2 regions of the Streptomyces sp. NPDC058534 genome follow, and region 1 is predicted to be linked to the other one. Evidence: predicted binding sites of a transcription regulator. Region 1 holds the regulator's gene; the other holds the start of a gene.
The links. The regulator HrcA, encoded in region 1, represses chaperone genes, less so after heat shock. The targets are predictions, from matches to a motif close to TTNGCACTCNGNNNNNCNGAGTGCNAA.
Positions count from the first base shown of each region.

Region 1 (9,747 bases):
GGTCTCGCCCTCGCAGTCGACGGAGGCGACGGTGTCCTCGCTCGGCGACGCGCTGCCGCCGCCACCGCCGGTGGACGCGGTGCAGGTGAGCCACCGCACGTCGGACTTCTGCCGCTCCAGTTCACGCGTCATGGTCTGGTCGGTCGTGTACGCCACGGTCGCGGAACTGAGCCCGCCCGGTTCGCACGCGACCACGCCTCCGACGGCGACGACCGCACCGACGGCCACCGGAGCCACACGCCAAATCCGCCTCAATGCCCCCATGGAGGGCAGCCTCCCACCGGTCCGGGGCGGGCGGTAGGGGGCATACGGCCACTGTGGCGACGGGTGCCGTCAGGACCAGCGGCCGGTGCGGGTCAGCAGGGCGGCGGTCGCGGCGGTGCCCGCGGTGGAGGTGCGCAGGACGCTGCGTCCCAGGCGGTAGGGCCGGGCGCCGGCCTCGGCGAAGAGGGCCAACTCCTCGGGGGAGACGCCACCTTCGGGGCCGACGACCAGCACGATGTCGCCGGAGGCGGGGAGTTCGGCGGCGGCCAGGGGTTCGTCGCCGCTCTCGTGGAGTACGGCGGCGAAGTCGGCGGCGGCCAGAAGCGAGGCAACCTGCTTGCTGGTCGCCGCGTCCGCGACGTCGGGGAAGCGGACCCGGCGGGACTGCTTGCCGGCCTCCCGGGCCGTCGCCCGCCACTTGCCGAGTGCCTTCTGGCCGCGCTCGCCCTTCCACTGCGTGATGCACCGGGACGCCGCCCAGGGCACGATCGCGTCGACGCCGACCTCGGTCATCGTCTCCACGGCCAGCTCGCCGCGGTCGCCCTTGGGCAGGGCCTGGACGACGGTGACGCGGGGCTGCTCCGGCGGTTCCTCGTGGACCGTCTCCAGGTCCGTGACCACGAGGCGGTCCTTACCCTCGGCGGCCTTCACCACGCCCTCGGCCCAGTGTCCGCGTCCGTCGGTGAGGACGACGTCCTCGCCGGACCGCAGCCGCTTCACGGAGACGGCGTGCCGTCCCTCGGGGCCGTCGAGGACGTACTCCCCCGCCGTCAGGTCCGCCGGGCCGAGGGAGTCGACCACGAACACCGGTGCCGTCATCGGCCGGCGCCTCCCGTCGCGTAGTGCGACAACGCTGTCCCGGCGGCGGCGAGTTCGGCCACCAGGACCTCCACCAGCTGTCCGGCGGGCAGCTCGCGGGCCATCCGGTGGCCCTGTCCGGCCCACAGCGCCATGCCCTGCGCGTCGCCCGCCTTGGCCGCGGCCTTGCGCAGCGGCACGGTGAGGTGGTGCACGTCCGGGTAGGCGGCGGGGGCGTAGGGGCCGTGCTCGCGCAGGAAGCGGTTGACCAGGCCGCGGGCGGGGCGGCCGGAGAAGGCGCGGGTCAACTCGGTGCGCACGAACAGGGGGTTGGTCAGCGCCTGCTTGTGCAGGTCGTGCGCGCCGGACTCGGGGGTGGCGAGGAAGGCGGTGCCCAGCTGGGCCGCGCTCGCGCCGGCCGCGAGGACCGCGGCGATCTGACCGCCGCGCATGATGCCGCCGGCGGCGACGATGGGCAGGCTCACCGCCTCCCGGACCTGGGCGACCAGCGACAGCAGTCCGGTGCCGGCGCCGCCGGTCTCCGGGTTGTCCCGGTGGGTGCCCTGGTGGCCGCCGGCCTCGGCGCCCTGCGCGATCACCGCGTCGGCGCCGGACCGCTCCACGGCGCGGGCCTCGTCCGCGGTGGTCGCCGCGACCAGGGCGAACGTGCCGACACGGTGCAGGGAGTCGACGACCTCGGCGCTAGGGACGCCGAAGTGGAAGGACACCACCGGTACCGGGTTGTCCAGCAGCACCGCGAGCTTGGTGTCGTAGCCGTCGTCCCGGCCGCTGTCGGGGTCGCCGAGTTCCGTCTCGTACCACGCGGCCTCGCCGGCCAGCTGGTGGGCGTACACGCCGACGGCCGCCGGGTCGGCGGTCTCCGGCTGCGGCATGAAGAGGTTGACACCGAAGGGGCGTGCGGTCAGCCCCCGCAGCTCCTTGATCTCCTGGTACATCCCGTCCGCGGTCTTGTACCCGGCGGCCAGGAATCCCAGCCCGCCCGCCTCGCAGACCGCGGCGGCGAGCCGCGGCACGGAGACGCCGCCCGCCATCGGCGCCTGCACGATCGGGTAGGGGAAGAGATCGGTCAGTGCGGAGGACATGACCGCATGTTGTCACGTCCTCCGAACAAGTCCGAATCCGGACTTCCGTTGGCATACGCCAGAAGCATCCGCATCCGGGAGCCACCCACCGAGCCCGACGACGCCCCGGAAGGCCACCGCCTCAGCGGCCGTTGGCTGCGCCTGCCCGGGGGCGACCCCCGAACCCCCGGCAGCCTCCCGGCGCCGCGCGATCAGCCTGACGACGCCCCGAGGGACCACCGCCTCAGCGGCCGTTGGCTGTGCCTGCCCGGGGGCGACCCCCGGACCCCCGGCAGCCTCCCGGCGCCGCGCGATCAGCCTGACGACGCCCCGAGGGACCACCGCCTCAGCGGCCGTTGAACGCGTCCTTCAGCCGGGAGAACAACCCCTGCTGGCCGGGCTGGAACTGGCCCTGTGGCCGTTCCTCGCCGCGCAGTGCGGACAGCTCGCGCAGGACGCGTTCCTGTTCGGGGTCGAGCTTGGTCGGGGTGGTGACCTCGACGTGGACGATGAGGTCGCCCCGGCCGCCGCCGCGCAGGTGGGTGACGCCCCGGCCGTGCAGCGGGACCGACTGGCCGGACTGGGTGCCCGGGCGGATGTCGATCTCCTCTATGCCGTCGAGCGTCTCCAGCGGCACCTTCGTGCCGAGGGCCGCCGCCGTCATCGGGATGGTGACCGTGCAGTGCAGGTCGTCGCCGCGGCGCTGGAAGGTGGAGTGCGGCAGCTCGTGGATCTCGACGTACAGGTCGCCGGCCGGGCCGCCGCCGGGGCCGACCTCGCCCTCGCCCGCGAGCTGGATCCGGGTGCCGTTGTCCACACCGGCCGGGATCTTCACGGTCAGGGTGCGCCGGGAGCGGATGCGGCCGTCGCCCGCGCACTCGGGGCACGGGGTCGGGACCACGGTGCCGAAGCCCTGGCACTGCGGGCAGGGCCGCGAGGTCATGACCTGGCCCAGGAAGGACCGGGTGACCTGCGAGACCTCACCGCGACCGCGGCACATGTCGCACGTCTGGGCCGACGTGCCGGGCGCCGCGCCCTCGCCGTTGCAGGTGTTGCAGACGACGGCCGTGTCGACCTGGATGTCCTTGGTCGTGCCGAAGGCCGCCTCGTCCAGCTCGACCTCGATGCGGATCATCGCGTCCTGGCCTCGGCGGGTGCGCGAGCGCGGCCCGCGCTGCGACGCCGTACCGAAGAACGCATCCATGATGTCCGAGAAGTTCCCGAAGCCACCCGCGCCGAAGCCGCCCGCGCCACCGCCGGCGGCCTGCGAGAGGGGGTCGCCGCCGAGGTCGTAGACCTGCTTCTTCTGCGGGTCCGACAGCACCTCGTAGGCGGCGTTGATCTCCTTGAACCGCTCCTGGGTCTTCGGATCGGGGTTGACGTCCGGGTGCAGCTCGCGGGCGAGCCTCCGGAACGCCTTCTTGATCTCGTCCTGGGACGCGTCGCGGCGTACGCCGAGTACGGCGTAGTAGTCCGTGGCCACCTACGACTCCGCCAGGATCTGTCCGACGTACCGTGCCACTGCGCGTACCGCTCCCATCGTTCCCGGGTAGTCCATGCGGGTCGGTCCGACCACGCCGAGCTTGGCAACCGCCTCGCCGCCCGAACCGTAGCCCACCGACACGACGGACGTGGAGTTGAGTCCCTCATGGGCGTTCTCATGACCGATTCGGACGGTCACGCCCGGATCCTTCGCCTCGCCGAGCAGCTTGAGGAGCACGACCTGCTCCTCCAGCGCCTCCAGCACCGGCCGGATCACCAAGGGGAAGTCGTGCCCGAAGCGGGTCAGATTGGCGGTACCGCCGATCATCAACCGCTCCTCGTTCTCCTCGACCAGCGTCTCCAGGAGAGTGGAGAGCACGGTGGAGACCGTACCGCGATCCTCGGCCTCGAAGGCATCCGGCAGTTCCTCGACCAGACCCGGCACGTCGGTGAAACGACGGCCCGCGACCCGGCTGTTGAGCCGCGCGCGCAGATCCGCGAGGGACGCCTCGCCGAACGGCGCCGAGCAGTCGACCATCCGCTGCTCGACCCGGCCGGTGTCCGTGATCAGCACGAGCATCAGGCGCGCCGGCGCGAGGGCCAGCAACTCCACGTGCCGCACGGTCGAGCGGGTCAGCGACGGGTACTGCACGACGGCGACCTGCCGGGTCAGCTGCGCGAGCAGCCGCACCGTGCGGGCCACCACGTCGTCGAGGTCGACGGCGCCCTCCAGGAAGTTCTGGATGGCGCGCCGCTCGGGCGCGGTCATGGGCTTGACGCCGGCCAGCTTGTCGACGAACAGGCGGTAGCCCTTGTCGGTCGGGATGCGCCCGGCGCTGGTGTGCGGCTGGGCGATGAATCCCTCGTCCTCCAGGGCCGCCATGTCATTGCGCACGGTGGCCGGGGAGACGCCGAGGTTGTGCCGCTCGGTGAGCGCCTTGGAACCGACCGGCTCCTCGGTGCCGACGTAGTCCTGGACGATGGCGCGCAGTACCTGGAGCCTGCGTTCACTCAGCATCCGCGCACACCTCCAGAAGTCGTCCGCCCGCTGTCCCGCCCTGGCACTCACGGCGCGCGAGTGCCAGCCTTCCCCGGCCCAGTGTACGGCCGTGGGGTACGCCCCCGGCAAGGCCGGGGCCACGCCGACGTGCGGCGAGACGGTGTGGCGTTAGCGTCGTCGTTGTGACGGTGACTTGGGAAGACCTGGGATGGGAGTGGGTGGCGGCCGGGGTGGGCCGGTGCCGGCTGCCGGACTGGGACTGCACGGCCGGGCTGGTCCTCGGCGCGGAGGCGGTGCTGATGATCGACGCGGGATCGAGCCTGGGCGAGGGCGCCCGGTTGCGCGCGGGGGCGCAGCGGCTGGCCGGTCACCGTGTGACGCATCTCGCGCTGACCCACCCGCACTTCGACCACGTCCTCGGCGCCGCGGCGTTCGCGGGCGCGGAGGTCTACGGCGCGGTGGGCACCGACGCGGTGTTCGCGCCGGGCGGACACGGGCGGGAGGCGCTGCGCGCGGACGCGGTGGCGGAGGGGCTGGACGCGCGGCGGGCGGAGGAGGCGGTCGACGCGCTGGTCCGCGTCCCGCACGAGGTCTGCGGCGAGTGGACGCTCGACCTGGGCGGCGGGCGGCAGGTCCTGCTCGCCAACGTGGGCCCCGGGCACACCGGCCACGACCTCGCGGTGCTGGTGCCGGGCGACCCGGAGGTGGTGTTCTGCGGCGACCTGGTCGAGGAGTCCGGCGAGCCGCAGGCGGGCCCCGACGCCGTACCGTCGCACTGGCCCGCCGCGCTGGACCGGCTGCTCGACCTGGGCGGCGCGGACGCGCGGTACGTCCCCGGTCACGGAGCGGTGGTGGACGCGGCGTTCGTCCGGGCCCAACGGGACGCGCTGGCCGCGCGTTTCGGCGTGTCGCGCTGATCACGGCCGGCGGATTTCTCGTATCGTCGGCAGAATGCGCCAGTACTCCGCCGACCTGACCCCTGCGTGGAAGAAGTCGCAGCCGGTACCCGAGGTACCCGCCGACCCCGGCCTGGTGGTCGAGGAGCCCGGCACCGGGTTCTGCGGCGCGGTGATCGGCTGCGAGGCGGGCACGGTGACGCTGGAGGACCGCTTCGGCAAGCACCGGGTGTTCCCGATGGAGCCGCGCGGCTTCCTGCTGGAGGGGCGCTTGGTGACGCTGGTGCGGCCGGCGTCCGGTCCGGTGCGGCCCTCCCGTACGGCGTCCGGTTCGGTCGCCGTCCCCGGCGCACGAGCGCGGGTGGCGCGCGCCGGGCGCATCTACGTCGAGGGGCGGCACGACGCCGAGCTGGTCGAGAAGGTCTGGGGCGACGACCTGCGCGTCGAGGGCGTCGTCGTGGAGTACCTGGGGGGCGTGGACGACCTGCCGTCGATCGTCGCCGACTTCGCCCCGGGGCCGGACGCGCGGCTGGGCGTCCTGGTGGACCACCTGGTGCCGGGTTCGAAGGAGTCCCGGATCGCGGAGGCGGTGACGGGCGAGCACGCCCTGGTCGTCGGCCATCCCTACATCGACATCTGGGAGGCGGTGAAGGCATCGTCCGTGGGGATCGACGCCTGGCCGCGGGTGCCGCGGGGGCAGGACTGGAAGACGGGCGTGTGCCGGGCCCTGGGGTGGCCCGCCGACAACACCGGGGCGGTGTGGCAGGCGATCCTGGCGCGGGTCGGCTCGTACAGGGACCTGGAGCCGGAGCTGCTGGGACGGGTGGAGGAACTGATCGACTTCGTTACGGGTAGCGGTGGGGCCTGACGCCGGAGAAGGTGCCGAATTCACTGGTGTCCAGCTCGATTCCCAGAGCCTCCAGCGGCAGCCGGTCTCCGAACTTCACGATCTCCTGGGTGAGGTAGTCGGCTTCCTCGCCCTGCCCTGTGGGCTTCGTCAGCAGGACGCACTGCGCCATGATCGGGTCCAGGACGAGGTAGACGGGAATCTTTCCCGCCGCGTAGATCGAGCGCTTGGTGACGTAGTCCTGGTGGACGCTGGACTTGGAGACGACCTCCACGACCATCGTGATCAGCCGGCAGGACAACAGGCGACCTGACTCCGGCAGGAGATCACGCCCCAGAACAATCAAGTCCGGTACCGGCTCGCTCGCCTCGTCGAGGATGTCGACATCCTGGGTCTGCAGACGGGACCAGCGCTGCCGTGGGATCTGGTCCTGCACGCGGGCAACGATCACGTTGTGCACGATGCCAGAGCTGGTCATCATCACGATGACCCCCCGGAGGAGTTCAGCTCTCACGCCCTCGGGAGGCTCAAGTTCCTCGAAGTACCTGGTCATCCCGCGCTCATTCACAAACGCAGACTACGAACCGGCGGTGAGCCGAACCCGCATCCCGCACCGATTCACTCACCCGAGTGATCAGTCCACCAGATCCCGAACGACCGCGTCCGCCAGCAATCGCCCCCGCAACGTCAGCACCGCCCGACCCTCCGCGTACGCCCCCTCCTGGAGGAGCCCGTCGGACAGCGCCCGCCGCGACGCCACCAGCCCCTCGTCCCGCAGCAGAGCCAGCGGCACCCCCTCCCGCAGCCGCAGCTCCAGCAGCACCCGCTCCACGCGGCGGTCCTCGTCCGTCAGGAGCTCACGCCCGGCCCCCGGCGACTTCCCCGCTGCCAGCGCCCCGGCGTACGCCCCGGGGTGTTTCACGTTCCACCAGCGCACACCGCCCACGTGGGAGTGGGCTCCCGGCCCCGCGCCCCACCAGTCGGCGCCCCGCCAGTACAGCTCGTTGTGCAGGCAGCGGCCGGCGTCGGAGGTGGCCCAGTTCGACACCTCGTACCAGTCGAAGCCCGCCGCCGAGAGGGTCTCCTCGGCGATCAGGTAGCGGTCGGCGTGGACGTCGTCGTCGGTCATCGGGACCTCGCCGCGCCGGATGCGCCGGGCGAGTTGGGTGCCCTCCTCGACGATCAGGGCGTACGCCGAGACGTGGTCGGGTCCGGCGCCGAGCGCGGCGTCGAGGGAGGCCCGCCAGTCGTCGTCGGACTCGCCGGGGGTGCCGTAGATCAGGTCCAGGTTGACATGGTCGAATCCGGCGGCGCGGGCCTCGGCGACGCATGCCTCGGGGCGGCCGGGGGTGTGCGTGCGGTCCAGGACCTTCAGGACGTGCTGCCGCGCGCTCTGCATGCCGAAGGAGATCCGGTCGAAGCCGCCCTCGCGGAGGGTGGCCAGGTAGGCGGGGTCGACCGACTCGGGGTTGGCCTCCGTCGTCACCTCCGCGTCCGGTGCCAGGCCGAACTCGTCGCGGATCGCGCCCAGCATCCGCACCAGGTCCCCGGCGGGCAGCAGGGTGGGCGTGCCGCCGCCGACGAAGACCGTGCGGACCTCGCGCGGGTCGTCGCCGAGCACCTTGCGGGCCAGGCGGACCTCGTCGACGAGTGTCCCGGCGTAGTTGTCACGGGAGGCGAGGACACCGCCGGTGCCGCGCAGCTCGGTCGCGGTGTAGGTGTTGAAGTCGCAGTAGCCGCAGCGGGTCGCGCAGTACGGCACGTGCAGGTAGAAGCCGAGGGGGCGGTCGGCGGCCCCGGCGAGCGCGGACGCGGGCAGGGCACCGTCGGCGGGGACGGGTTCGCCGTCGGGGAGTGCGGAGGGCATGCGTTCCATTGTCCCGCACCCGCGCCTGTCCCCCGCCCGCGCGCTCACTCCGCCTGGAGCACCAGCAGCGCCAGGTCGTCCTCCGGGGGCCGGGGCCCGAACTCGTGCACCAGCCGCCGGATGCGCTCGGCGACCAGCCCGGCGTCCAGCCCCGCGCACCCGGCGAGCGCCGCGGCGAGCCCGTCCCCGTCGTCGAACTGGCGGGAGCCGCTGCGCCGCTCGGTGACCCCGTCCGTGACGCACAGCAGGGTGTCGCCGGACCGCAGCTCGAAGGTATCGCTGGCGTACGTGGCGTCCTCGACGACTCCGAGCAGGGTCTGCGGCGCGGCGACCGCGCACACCGCGCCGTCGGGTCCGAGGAGCAGCGGCAGCGGATGCCCGGCGGAGGCGAGGGTGCAGCGGACGCCGCCGTCGAAGGGCTCCAGTTCGCCGTAGAGCAGGGACAGGAAGCGGGTCTGCGGTCCGTCGCCCGGGGCAACCGGTGGTCCGCCGACGGCCACCAGGGCGCGGGCGGCGGCGTCCGCGGCCTCGGTGGCGTCGTCGAGGAGGAGCTGGTTGAGGCGGTCGAGGACGTCGGGGACGCCGTACTGCTCGCGGGCGAGCAGCCGCAGCCAGGGCCGGGCGAGGCCGATGACGACGGCGGCCTCGGGGCCCTTGCCCTGGACGTCGCCGACGGCGAAGCACCAGCGGCCGTCGCCGGCCGGGAAGAGGTCGTAGAAGTCGCCGCTGGGGCCGCCCTTGTCGCACGGCTCGTAGACGAGGGCGCTGCGCACGCCGGGGATCTCGGCGACGGCGCCGGGCAGCAGACCGCGCTGGAGGACCGCGCTGATGGTGGCCTGGCGCGCGTACTGGCGGGCGGCGCCGATGGCGAGTGCCACCCGGCGGCTGAGGTCCTCGACCAGGCCGGTGATCTCGTCGGGGAAGCCCGCGGGGCCGGCCCGTCCGATGACCAGGGTGCCCAGCGGCCTGCCGCCGGCGACCAGGCGGTAGGCGAGCGCGGCGCCCTGCGTGCCGAGCGCCTCGCCGGGCCAGGGGTGGCCGACGGGACCGGAGCGCCAAGGGTCGCGGGCGCGGGGCGGGTCCTTCTCCAGGGCCCGGCGGAGTTCGTCGATGTGGCCTTCGCCGGCGTGCCACACGCGGGCCAGCCGGGCGCCCACGGCCGTGCCGGGGTCGTCGCTCCAGGCGCCCCGGCCCAGGGACTCGTCCTCCAGCCAGACGCCGCACCAGTCGGCGAGCCGCGGCACGACGAGCTGTCCGGTGAGGGAGGCGACCAGGTCCTCGTCGAGCTGCCCGGCCAGGAGGTCGGAGGCCTCGGCGAGGAAGGAGAGCGCGCCGCGCCCCAGCCACTCCCGGTCGCGCAGACCGCGCAGGCTGGTGCCGGGGGCGGTATCCGCGGCGTCCGGGCTCTCCCGGCCCTCGTCCGGGGCGTGCGGGCCGCCGACGCGCTCCTCCCACCGGTGCGCGTCGGGCGACGTCCCGTTCCTCCCGGCGTACACCTCGATCTGCTCGGC
Region 1 is NZ_JBHXNW010000001.1:82,613-92,359, reverse strand. It holds gene ACFWR9_RS00380 (hypothetical protein) at 1-264, opposite strand, end outside; gene ACFWR9_RS00375 (16S rRNA (uracil(1498)-N(3))-methyltransferase) at 334-1,083, opposite strand; gene ACFWR9_RS00370 (nitronate monooxygenase) at 1,080-2,165, opposite strand; gene dnaJ (molecular chaperone DnaJ) at 2,491-3,627, opposite strand; gene hrcA (heat-inducible transcriptional repressor HrcA) at 3,628-4,644, opposite strand; gene ACFWR9_RS00355 (MBL fold metallo-hydrolase) at 4,809-5,543, shown strand; gene ACFWR9_RS00350 (DUF3097 domain-containing protein) at 5,578-6,390, shown strand; gene ACFWR9_RS00345 (Uma2 family endonuclease) at 6,368-6,922, opposite strand; gene hemW (radical SAM family heme chaperone HemW) at 7,004-8,236, opposite strand; gene ACFWR9_RS00335 (SpoIIE family protein phosphatase) at 8,281-9,747, opposite strand, start outside.

Region 2 (9,747 bases), on a different contig from region 1:
GCCGGAAGTAGTCGACCGGCGCCCACGGCGTGTGCGAGAAGTGACCGATCCTGAGGTCCGGCCGCAGCTCGCGGAGCATCCCCGGCACCAGCGTCAGGTGGTAGTCCTGCACGATCGCGACCGCGCCCTCGGCGGCCTCCTCGGCCAGCGCCTCGGCGAAGGCCCGGTTGTACGCCTCGTAGGAGGCCCACTGCCGCCGGAACTCCGCGTCGAAGACCGGCTCCAGGGGCGTCTGGTAGAGCATGTGGTGCACGAACCACAGCACGGAGTTGGCGATCCCGTTGTACGCGTCCGCGTGCACGTCCGCCGGCACGTCCAGCATCCGTACGCCGTCCTCGCCGACCCCGCGCCGCACCGCCTCACGGTCGCCGTCACCCAGCGCCGAGCACACCCACAGCGCACCCGCGTCCGGCCCGATGGCCGACAGCCCCGAGACCAGCCCGCCACCACCCCGTTTCGCGCGCAGCGACCCGTCCTCACCCACCTCGTACGAGACCGGCCCCCGATTGGAGGCGACCAGCACCTGAGCAGCACCGAAGCTTGAAGCCATACGCCTCAACCTAGCCCGGCCCCGAAATACTCAAACGTGCCCGCACGCCACAGCGGTGCCGATCACGCCACCCGCCGCGCCGCGTACTCCGCGATCTCCGTCATCGGCGGCCGTTCCTCCGTGTCCACGGCGTGGGTGCGGGGCTCGAAGCCCGCGGGGCCGCGTTCGAACTGGGTGAGGGTCGGGCGGACCAGGTGGCCGCGGGCCAGGCGGAGCTGGGCGGTGCGGTAGATCGCGGCGGACATGCGGCCCAGGGCCTGGCCGTCCTGGTGGTGGTGGCGGCGGACGCCGACGTCGACCTGGGCGAGGGCGTCCAGGCCGACCAGGTGCAGGGCGTCGACCAGCATGCCCAGCTCGACGCCGTAGCCGACGGGGAAGGGGAGCCGTTCCAGCAGGGAGCGGCGGGCCGCGTACTCGCCGCCCAGCGGCTGCACGAAGCCGGCCAGCAGCGGCCAGTGCAGGTTGAGCAGCGGGCGGGCCACCAGCTCGGTGACCCGGCCGCCCTGGCCGGGCGTGGTGCCGAGCGGACGGTCGTACATGGCCTTGACGAGCTGGACGTCCGGTTCGGTGAGCAGCGGGCCGACGATCCCGGAGACGAAGTCGGCGGAGAACTCGCGCAGGTCGGCGTCGACGAAGCAGACGATGTCGCCGCCGGTGACCAGCAGCGAACGCCACAGCACCTCGCCCTTGCCCGGCACCGCCGGGATGCGCGGCAGGATCGCGTCGCGGTGCACGACGCGCGCGCCCGCCGCCGCGGCCACCGCCGACGTACGGTCGCTCGACCCGGAGTCCACGACCACGATCTCGTCGACGAGCGGGGCCCGGAGCATCAGCTCGCGGCGGATCACCGTGACGATCTCGCCGACCGTCGCCTCCTCGTCGAGGGCCGGGAGCACCACGCTGACCGTCTGCCCGGTGGCCTGTTTGGCGGCCAGCAGCTGCCGGATCGGCCGGTCCCCGGCGGACCAGGAACGCGCGCTCAGCCAGCGCTCGACTTCTTCCAGCACGGTCCCGGGCTCCTCTGTGATCCATCTCGCGGTACGGACGACTATCTCAACCGTCCTGGCCTTCGGTTACAGTCTTGAACAACGCGCAGGACCACCGCATGCCGGGGTCGCCGCGCGTAGCAGCGAAATACAACTTCATACCGCTCATCCAGAGGGGCAGAGGGATACGGCCCGTTGAAGCCCCGGCAACCCTCCAGTCGGTTCTTGTCACACAGACGTGGCGAGGCTCCCGACTAGGGAAGGTGCCAAATCCGTCTCACGGCGAGATGCGTCGTGAGGAAGATGAGGAGAAAGGGCCTCGCCTCCATGGCTGTGCAGACTGCCGAAACCTCCACGAACACCCCGGGCGCCACCGACAGCACCGTCGACCTCGGCCCCGCCGCCGCCCTGAGCTGCCGGGAGTGCGGCCACCGCGTCCCGCTCGGCCCGCTCTTCGCCTGCCAGGAGTGTTTCGGCCCGCTGGAGATCGCCTACGACTTCTCGGCCTACGACACCGAGGAACTCCGCAAGCGGATCGAAGCGGGCCCCGCGAACATCTGGCGCTACGCCCCCCTGCTGCCCGTCCCCGCCGACGTGGCCGACAAGCCGAACATCAACCCGGGCTGGACCAAGCTGGTCAAGGCCGACAACCTGGCCCGCGAGCTGGGCGTCACCGGCGGTCTCTACGTCAAGGACGACTCCGGCAACCCGACGCACTCCTTCAAGGACCGCGTCGTCGCCCAGGCCATCGAGGCCGCCCGCGCCTTCGGCTTCACCACCCTCTCCTGCTCCTCCACCGGCAACCTGGCCGGCGCCGTCGGCGCCGCCGCCGCCCGGGCCGGCTTCCGCTCCTGCGTGTTCATCCCGCACGACCTGGAGCAGGGCAAGGTCGTCATGGCCGCCGTCTACGGCGGTGAGCTGGTCGGCATCCAGGGCAACTACGACGACGTGAACCGCTTCTGCTCCGAACTGATCGGCGACCCGGCCGGCGAGGGCTGGGGCTTCGTCAACGTCAACCTGCGGCCGTACTACGCCGAGGGCTCCAAGACCCTCGCCTACGAGATCTGCGAGCAGCTCGGCTGGAAGCTGCCCGACCAGATCGTCGTCCCGATCGCCTCCGGCTCCCAGCTCACGAAGATCGACAAGGGCCTCCAGGAGCTGATCAAGCTCGGTCTGGTCGAGGACAAGCCCTACAAGATCTTCGGCGCCCAGGCCGAGGGCTGCTCGCCGGTGTCGACCGCGTACAAGGCCGGCCACGACGTCGTGCGCCCCCAGAAGCCGAACACCATCGCCAAGTCGCTGGCCATCGGCAACCCCGCCGACGGGCCGTACGTCCTGGACATCGCGCGCCGCACCGGCGGTGCCGTGGAGGACGTGACCGACGCGCAGGTCGTGGACGCGATCAAGCTGCTCGCCCGGACCGAGGGCATCTTCGCGGAGACCGCCGGTGGCGTGACGGTGGGGGTGACCAAGAAGCTGGTCGAGGGTGGCTTGCTGGACCCGTCGCTCACCACGGTCGTCCTCAACACCGGTGACGGTCTGAAGACGTTGGACGCGGTGGCGGACACGGGGCTGACTGCGACCATTCGTCCCAACCTGGATTCGTTCCGTGAGGCCGGGCTCGCGTAAGACAGCTTGTACGTCGTCTGCGGGCCGGTGGGGGCTGGTCGCGCCCACGCGGCGGTAGCCGCAAATTCAACACAGCCCCGCGCCCCCTAGGTAAGTCACCCTGACCGGAGGTTCAAGTGAGCGTCAACGTCCGCATCCCCACCATCCTGCGCACCTACACCGGTGGCCAGGCCGAGGTCAAAGCCGAGGGCGCGAATCTCGGCGAGGTCATCACCGACCTGGAGAAGAACCACACCGGCATCGCCGCCCGCGTCCTGGACGACCAGGGCAAGCTGCGCCGCTTCGTCAACGTCTACGTCAACGACGACGACGTGCGCTTCGAGCAGGGCCTGGAGACCGCGACCCCGGACGGCGCGGGCGTCTCCATCATCCCGGCGGTCGCCGGCGGCTGAACCGCCCCTTCGTTACCACTGGTAATCGTGGTGACGCAGAGTTCATCGAATTGCCCCCTCCGTAAGAGAAGCGGAGGGGGCAATTCCATTGGATTGAGCGCGGTAGAGTTGGGGAACGCGCTCCCGATCAAGGCATCGGGAACCCTGAATTCCTGCCGCCCGCCCGACAAGAAGTAGCCAAAGTGTGGGCGTGTTTCGCGGCTTTTGTGACCTTTGCGTGCCCCGACTTGACCCACATTCAGGGGAAAGCTCGTCATTTTCCGGACCGGGTACGTCCAGATTTCTCGTCCGATTGACCTGTTGCAGACGGCAGTTGGACAGATACATTCAGCCGCGGTCGACGCGTTCCGGCGCACGCCCCCAGTCGTGGGGGGTGAGGTCTGACCCGGATCCGCGAAGTGCGGATCTGTGCAAGGGCCAGTAATAGGGGAGTTAGGCATGGCTCAGGGCACCGTCAAGTGGTTCAACGCGGAGAAGGGGTACGGCTTCATCGCGGTCGACGGTGGTGCGGATGTTTTCGTCCACTACAGCGCGATTCAGATGGACGGCTACCGCACCCTCGAAGAAGGCCAGCGGGTCGAGTTCGAGATCTCGCAGGGTCAGAAGGGCCCGCAGGCCGACATGGTTCGCCTCAGCGCCTGAGACGTTCGGCCACCGCAAGTAAACGGTTCTTCTCCGAAGGGCCCGTACCTCCTCAGGGGGTCCGGGCCCTTCGGGCTGCCCGGACCCGGGCGCGCCCCTTGTTCGCGGGTGGCGGAGCGGGCGGCCGGATCCCCCGGAGGCGCTTGCACTCGATGGGGTCGAGTGCTAATCATTGGCGTTAGCACTCTGAAGGTGAGAGTGACAACGAAGGACCGGGTCGGTGAGGCCCGCAGGCCGGGTGGGGAAGGAACCACAAGGCCGGCGAGCCGTCCGTCGCGGGCGCGGGCGCGGTCCGAAGGAATCACCCCCAGTCCTGGAGGGACCACTTCACATGGCCAAGATCATCGCGTTCGACGAGGAGGCACGGCGCGGCCTCGAGCGCGGCATGAACCAGCTCGCGGACGCCGTCAAGGTGACGCTCGGCCCCAAGGGCCGCAACGTCGTCCTCGAGAAGAAGTGGGGCGCCCCCACGATCACCAACGATGGTGTCTCCATCGCCAAGGAGATCGAGCTCGAGGACCCGTACGAGAAGATCGGCGCCGAGCTGGTCAAGGAAGTCGCCAAGAAGACGGACGACGTCGCCGGTGACGGTACGACCACCGCGACCGTTCTCGCCCAGGCCCTGGTCAAGGAAGGCCTGCGCAACGTCGCGGCCGGCGCCAACCCGATGGCCCTCAAGCGCGGCATCGAGAAGGCCACCGAGGCCGTCTCCGCCGCCCTGCTCGAGCAGGCGAAGGACGTCGAGACCAAGGAGCAGATCGCCTCCACGGCCTCCATCTCCGCCGCCGACACCCAGATCGGCGAGCTCATCGCCGAGGCCATGGACAAGGTCGGCAAGGAAGGCGTCATCACCGTCGAGGAGTCCCAGACCTTCGGTCTGGAGCTGGAGCTCACCGAGGGTATGCGCTTCGACAAGGGCTACATCTCGGCGTACTTCGCCACCGACATGGAGCGTATGGAGGCGTCGCTCGACGACCCGTACATCCTGATCGCCAACTCCAAGATCGGCAACGTCAAGGACCTGCTGCCGCTCCTGGAGAAGGTCATGCAGTCGGGCAAGCCGCTGCTGATCATCGCCGAGGACGTCGAGGGCGAGGCCCTGTCGACCCTGGTGGTCAACAAGATCCGCGGCACCTTCAAGTCCGTCGCCGTCAAGGCCCCGGGCTTCGGCGACCGCCGCAAGGCCATGCTCGGCGACATCGCCATCCTCACGGGCGGCGAGGTCATCTCCGAGGAGGTCGGCCTCAAGCTGGAGAACGCGTCCCTGGACCTCCTGGGCCGCGCCCGCAAGGTCGTCATCACCAAGGACGAGACCACCATCGTCGACGGCGCCGGCTCGACCGACCAGGTCAACGGCCGCGTCAACCAGATCCGCGCCGAGATCGAGAACAGCGACTCGGACTACGACCGCGAGAAGCTCCAGGAGCGTCTGGCGAAGCTGGCCGGCGGCGTGGCCGTCATCAAGGCCGGTGCCGCCACCGAGGTCGAGCTCAAGGAGCGCAAGCACCGCATCGAGGACGCCGTTCGCAACGCGAAGGCGGCCGTCGAGGAGGGCATCGTCGCCGGTGGTGGCGTGGCCCTGCTCCAGGCCACCCAGGTCTTCGAGAAGCTGGAGCTGACGGGTGACGAGGCGACCGGCGCCAACGCCGTGAAGCTCGCCCTGGAGGCCCCGCTGAAGCAGATCGCCGTCAACGGTGGTCTCGAAGGCGGCGTCGTCGTCGAGAAGGTGCGCAACCTCCAGGTCGGCCACGGCCTGAACGCCGCCACCGGTGAGTACGTCGACATGATCGCCGAGGGCATCATCGACCCGGCGAAGGTGACCCGTTCCGCGCTGCAGAACGCCGCCTCCATCGCCGCGCTGTTCCTCACCACCGAGGCCGTCATCGCCGACAAGCCGGAGAAGGCCGCCGCGGGCGGCGCCCCGGGCGGCATGCCGGGCGGTGACATGGACTTCTGATCGACCGGTTCCGGTTGATCGACCGTCCCGCACGAACCGAGGGCGGCACTCCCCGAACGGGGGGTGCCGCCCTCGGCGTTGTCCGGGGGGGTGTGGGCCTGATCACGTCCGGCCGGGTGCGGTGAGCGGAATGGGACCGGTGGGTGCGGGGGTTCACCCTTGGGAGTATCCATGCGCACGCACATACCACCTGGTACCCCCACCAAGGAGCCCCCACGTGACCGTCACCCCCGTCGAGGCCGCCTCCCGCGCCGCCCAGATCCTCGCCCGCCCGGCCACCATCAACGGACTCACCGTCCCGAACCGCATCGCGATGGCGCCGATGACCCGGATGTTCTCCCCGGGCGGCGTCCCCGGTGAGGACGTGGTGTCGTACTACTCCCGCCGGGCCGCCGCCGGTGTCGGCCTGATCGTCACCGAGGGGACGTACGTCGGTCACGACTCCGCCGGGCAGAGCAGCCGGGTGCCGCGGTTCCACGGCGAGGAGCAGCTCGCCGGGTGGGCGAAGGCCGCCGAGGCGGTGCACGCGGCGGGCGGCACGATCGTGCCCCAGCTGTGGCACGTCGGGATGGTGCGCAAGGCCGGCCAGCCGCCCTTCGCCGACGCCCCCGCCGTCGGCCCGTCCGGGCTGCGCATCGGCGAGGACGAGGTCACCGGCACGGCGATGACCCGGAGCGACCTGGACGACGTCATCGGCGCCTTCGCCGAAGCCGCCGCGGACGCCGAGCGCATCGGCTTCGACGGCGTGGAGATCCACGGCGCCCACGGCTACCTCGTCGACCAGTTCCTCTGGTCCGGCACCAACCGCCGCACCGACGCCTACGGCGGCGACCCCGTGGCCCGCACCACGTTCGCCGCCGAGATCGTGGCCGCCGTGCGGGAGAAGGTCTCGCCGGAGTTCCCCGTGATCTTCCGCTACTCGCAGTGGAAGCAGGAGGCCTACGACGCCCGCCTCGCCGAGACCCCCGACGAACTGGAGGCGATCCTCGCCCCGCTCGCCTCGGCCGGCGTCGACGCCTTCCACGCCTCCACCCGCCGCTACTGGCTGCCCGAGTTCGACGGCTCCGACCTCAACCTCGCCGGCTGGACCAAGAAGCTGACCGGCAGGACCACCATCACCGTCGGCTCGGTCGGCCTCGACGGCGACTTCACCAAGGCGTTCCTGGGCGAGGGCGCACCCGTCGGCAGCCTCGGCAACCTCCTCGACCGCCTGGAGCGCGACGAGTTCGACCTCGTCGCCGTCGGCCGCGCGCTGCTCCAGGACCCGCTGTGGGCCGAGAAGGTCCTCGCCGGACGCTTCGACAGCCTCGCGCCCTACGACGCGGCGTCGCTGAAGACCCTCAGCTGAGCGCGGTGCGCACCACGGCGTAGGGTCCGTGGGATGACGATCCCTGGACCCGTGGAGTCAGTGGAATACGTGGTGCGCACGGCCGCCGGTGCGGTGCGCGGGCGAGGGGAGGACGGGCTGACCGTCTTCCGCGGTATCCCCTTCGCCGAACCTCCGGTGGGTGCGGGCCGGTTCGCCGCCCCGCGCCCCGCCCGCCCCTGGGACGGCATACGCGACGCGTACGCCTTCGGCCCGCCGCCCCCGCAGGACCTCGGCATCGCGGGCCCGGCCGGTGCGCTGCCCGAGGGCGACGACTGGCTGACGGTCAACGTCTGGACGCCGGAGCCCGATCCGGCCGCCCGCCGCCCGGTGATGGTGTGGATCCACGGCGGCGCCTACAAGCTCGGCCACTCCGGCAGCCCCGGCTACGACGCCCGCCGTATCGCCGTCGACGGCGACCTCGTCGTCGTCACCTTCAACTACCGCCTCGGCATGGAGGGTTTCGCCCACATCGAGAGCGCCCCCGCCAACCGGGGCCTCCTCGACCAGGTGGCCGCGCTGGAGTGGGTGCGGGACAACATCGCCGCATTCGGCGGCGATCCCGGCCGGGTCACCGTCTTCGGGGAGTCCGCGGGCGCCGGTTCCGTGGCCGCGCTCCTCGCCATGCCACGAGCGGCCGGACTCTTCGGGCGGGCCGTCGCGCAGAGCGTGCCGGGCACCTTCTTCTCCCCGGAACTCGCCCGGGACCTCGGCACCGCCCTCGCCGCCGAGGCCGGTCTGCGCCCCACCGTCGCCGACCTCGGCGCCGTCGCTCCCGAGCAGCTGGTCAAGGCCGGTCAGGCCCTCGCCCCGAAGATGCCCGGCCGCGTCGACCGCTGGGGACAGGCCGCGCCCACCGTCACCCCCTACGCCCCGGTCGTCGACGGCGACGTCCTGCCGGTCACGCCCTGGCGGGCGCTGGCCTCCGGCGCCTCCCGCGACGTCGACCTGATCGTCGGCCACAACCGCGACGAGAACCGCCTCTTCACCGCGATGGCCGGCAAGCTCGGCGAGATCGGCGAGGAGCGGTCGGGCGCCGCCCTGCGCCTGTACGCGCCGGGCGGCGAGGCGGCCTACCGAGCGGCGTTCCCCGAATTCTCCGCGAACGACCTCTACGAACGGGTCCAGACGGACTGGCTGTTCGGCATGCCCTCCCTGCACCTGGCCGAGGCGCACCTCGCGGGCGGGGGCCGCGCCCACGTCTACGAGCTGACCTGGCCGGCCCCGGCCGACGGCGGCGCCCTCGGCGCCTGTCACGCCCTGGACATCCCGCTGCTCTTCGGCACCTTCCGTGCCGACATCGGCCCCCTCCTCTTCGCCGGTGCGGAACCGTCCCCGGAGGCGCTGGCCCTGTCGTCCCGTTTCCGGTCCTCGTGGACGGCGTTCGCCCGCACGGGTGATCCCGGCTGGCCGGAGTACGACGCGGAGCGGCGCCTCGTCCAGGTCCTGGACGCGGAGCCGGTCGTCGCGCCGTACCCGGAGGAGACGTCCCGACGCCTCTGGGAGGGCTACGAGTTCACGCCGCTGCCCCTGGTGACGCCTTGACGCCGTGGAGGAAGGCGGACCAGGCGGCGGCCTGGAACCGGAGGGTGGGTCCGTCGGGGGCCTTGGAGTCGCGGACCGGGGTGACGGCGGGGTTGCCGACGGCTACTTCGAGGCAGTCGCCGCCGCTCCCGCCGCTGTAGCTGGACTTGTACCAAGTCGCCTCAGGGGTGCTCCTCATGGGCGTAATCCTGCGCCATCGCCTCGATCAGGGCCAGGGACTTCTGTGGGGAGAGCGCGTAGGCGGTGAGGAGCTCGTAGGTGTGGCGCTGGTACCTGACGGTGGTGGGATCGTCCTCCAACCGTCCCGTGCCGACGCCCTCGAAATAGAGCAGAGGAGGAGCGTCCTCGAAGTCCATCAGCTTGATGGAGCCTTCCATCGACGCGTGGGCACCGGCTTTGAGTGGCAAGACCTGCACGATGGCCCGGTTTCGCCGGATAACGCTGGCCAGGTGGCGCAGAGCCTCCGTCATCACTTGGCGCCCGCCCGTCTCCCGACGCAGTGCGGCCTCGTCGATTACCACCCACAACAAAGGATCTGTTGGATCGTCGAGGATGTGGGCCCGCTCCATTCGAGCCGTCACCAGCTCGTCCACCTTCTCCTCCGGCCCCGTTGGCCGATAGGCGCGGAAAACTGCTCGCGCGTACGCGGGAGTCTGGAGCAGGCCGGGGATCAGCAGCGG
Region 2 is NZ_JBHXNW010000013.1:34,501-44,247, reverse strand. It holds gene ACFWR9_RS10485 (trehalose-6-phosphate synthase) at 1-550, opposite strand, end outside; gene ACFWR9_RS10480 (glucosyl-3-phosphoglycerate synthase) at 613-1,557, opposite strand; SAM riboswitch class I at 1,699-1,846, shown strand; gene thrC (threonine synthase) at 1,864-3,165, shown strand; gene ACFWR9_RS10470 (MoaD/ThiS family protein) at 3,282-3,557, shown strand; gene ACFWR9_RS10465 (cold-shock protein) at 3,996-4,199, shown strand; gene groL (chaperonin GroEL) at 4,531-6,156, shown strand; gene ACFWR9_RS10455 (NADH:flavin oxidoreductase) at 6,374-7,504, shown strand; gene ACFWR9_RS10450 (carboxylesterase/lipase family protein) at 7,538-9,067, shown strand; gene ACFWR9_RS10445 (DUF397 domain-containing protein) at 9,039-9,245, opposite strand; gene ACFWR9_RS10440 (helix-turn-helix domain-containing protein) at 9,229-9,747, opposite strand, start outside.
Region 2: groL (chaperonin GroEL) is a predicted target of HrcA. The motif match lies at 4,342-4,368, and genes of this name have one in related genera.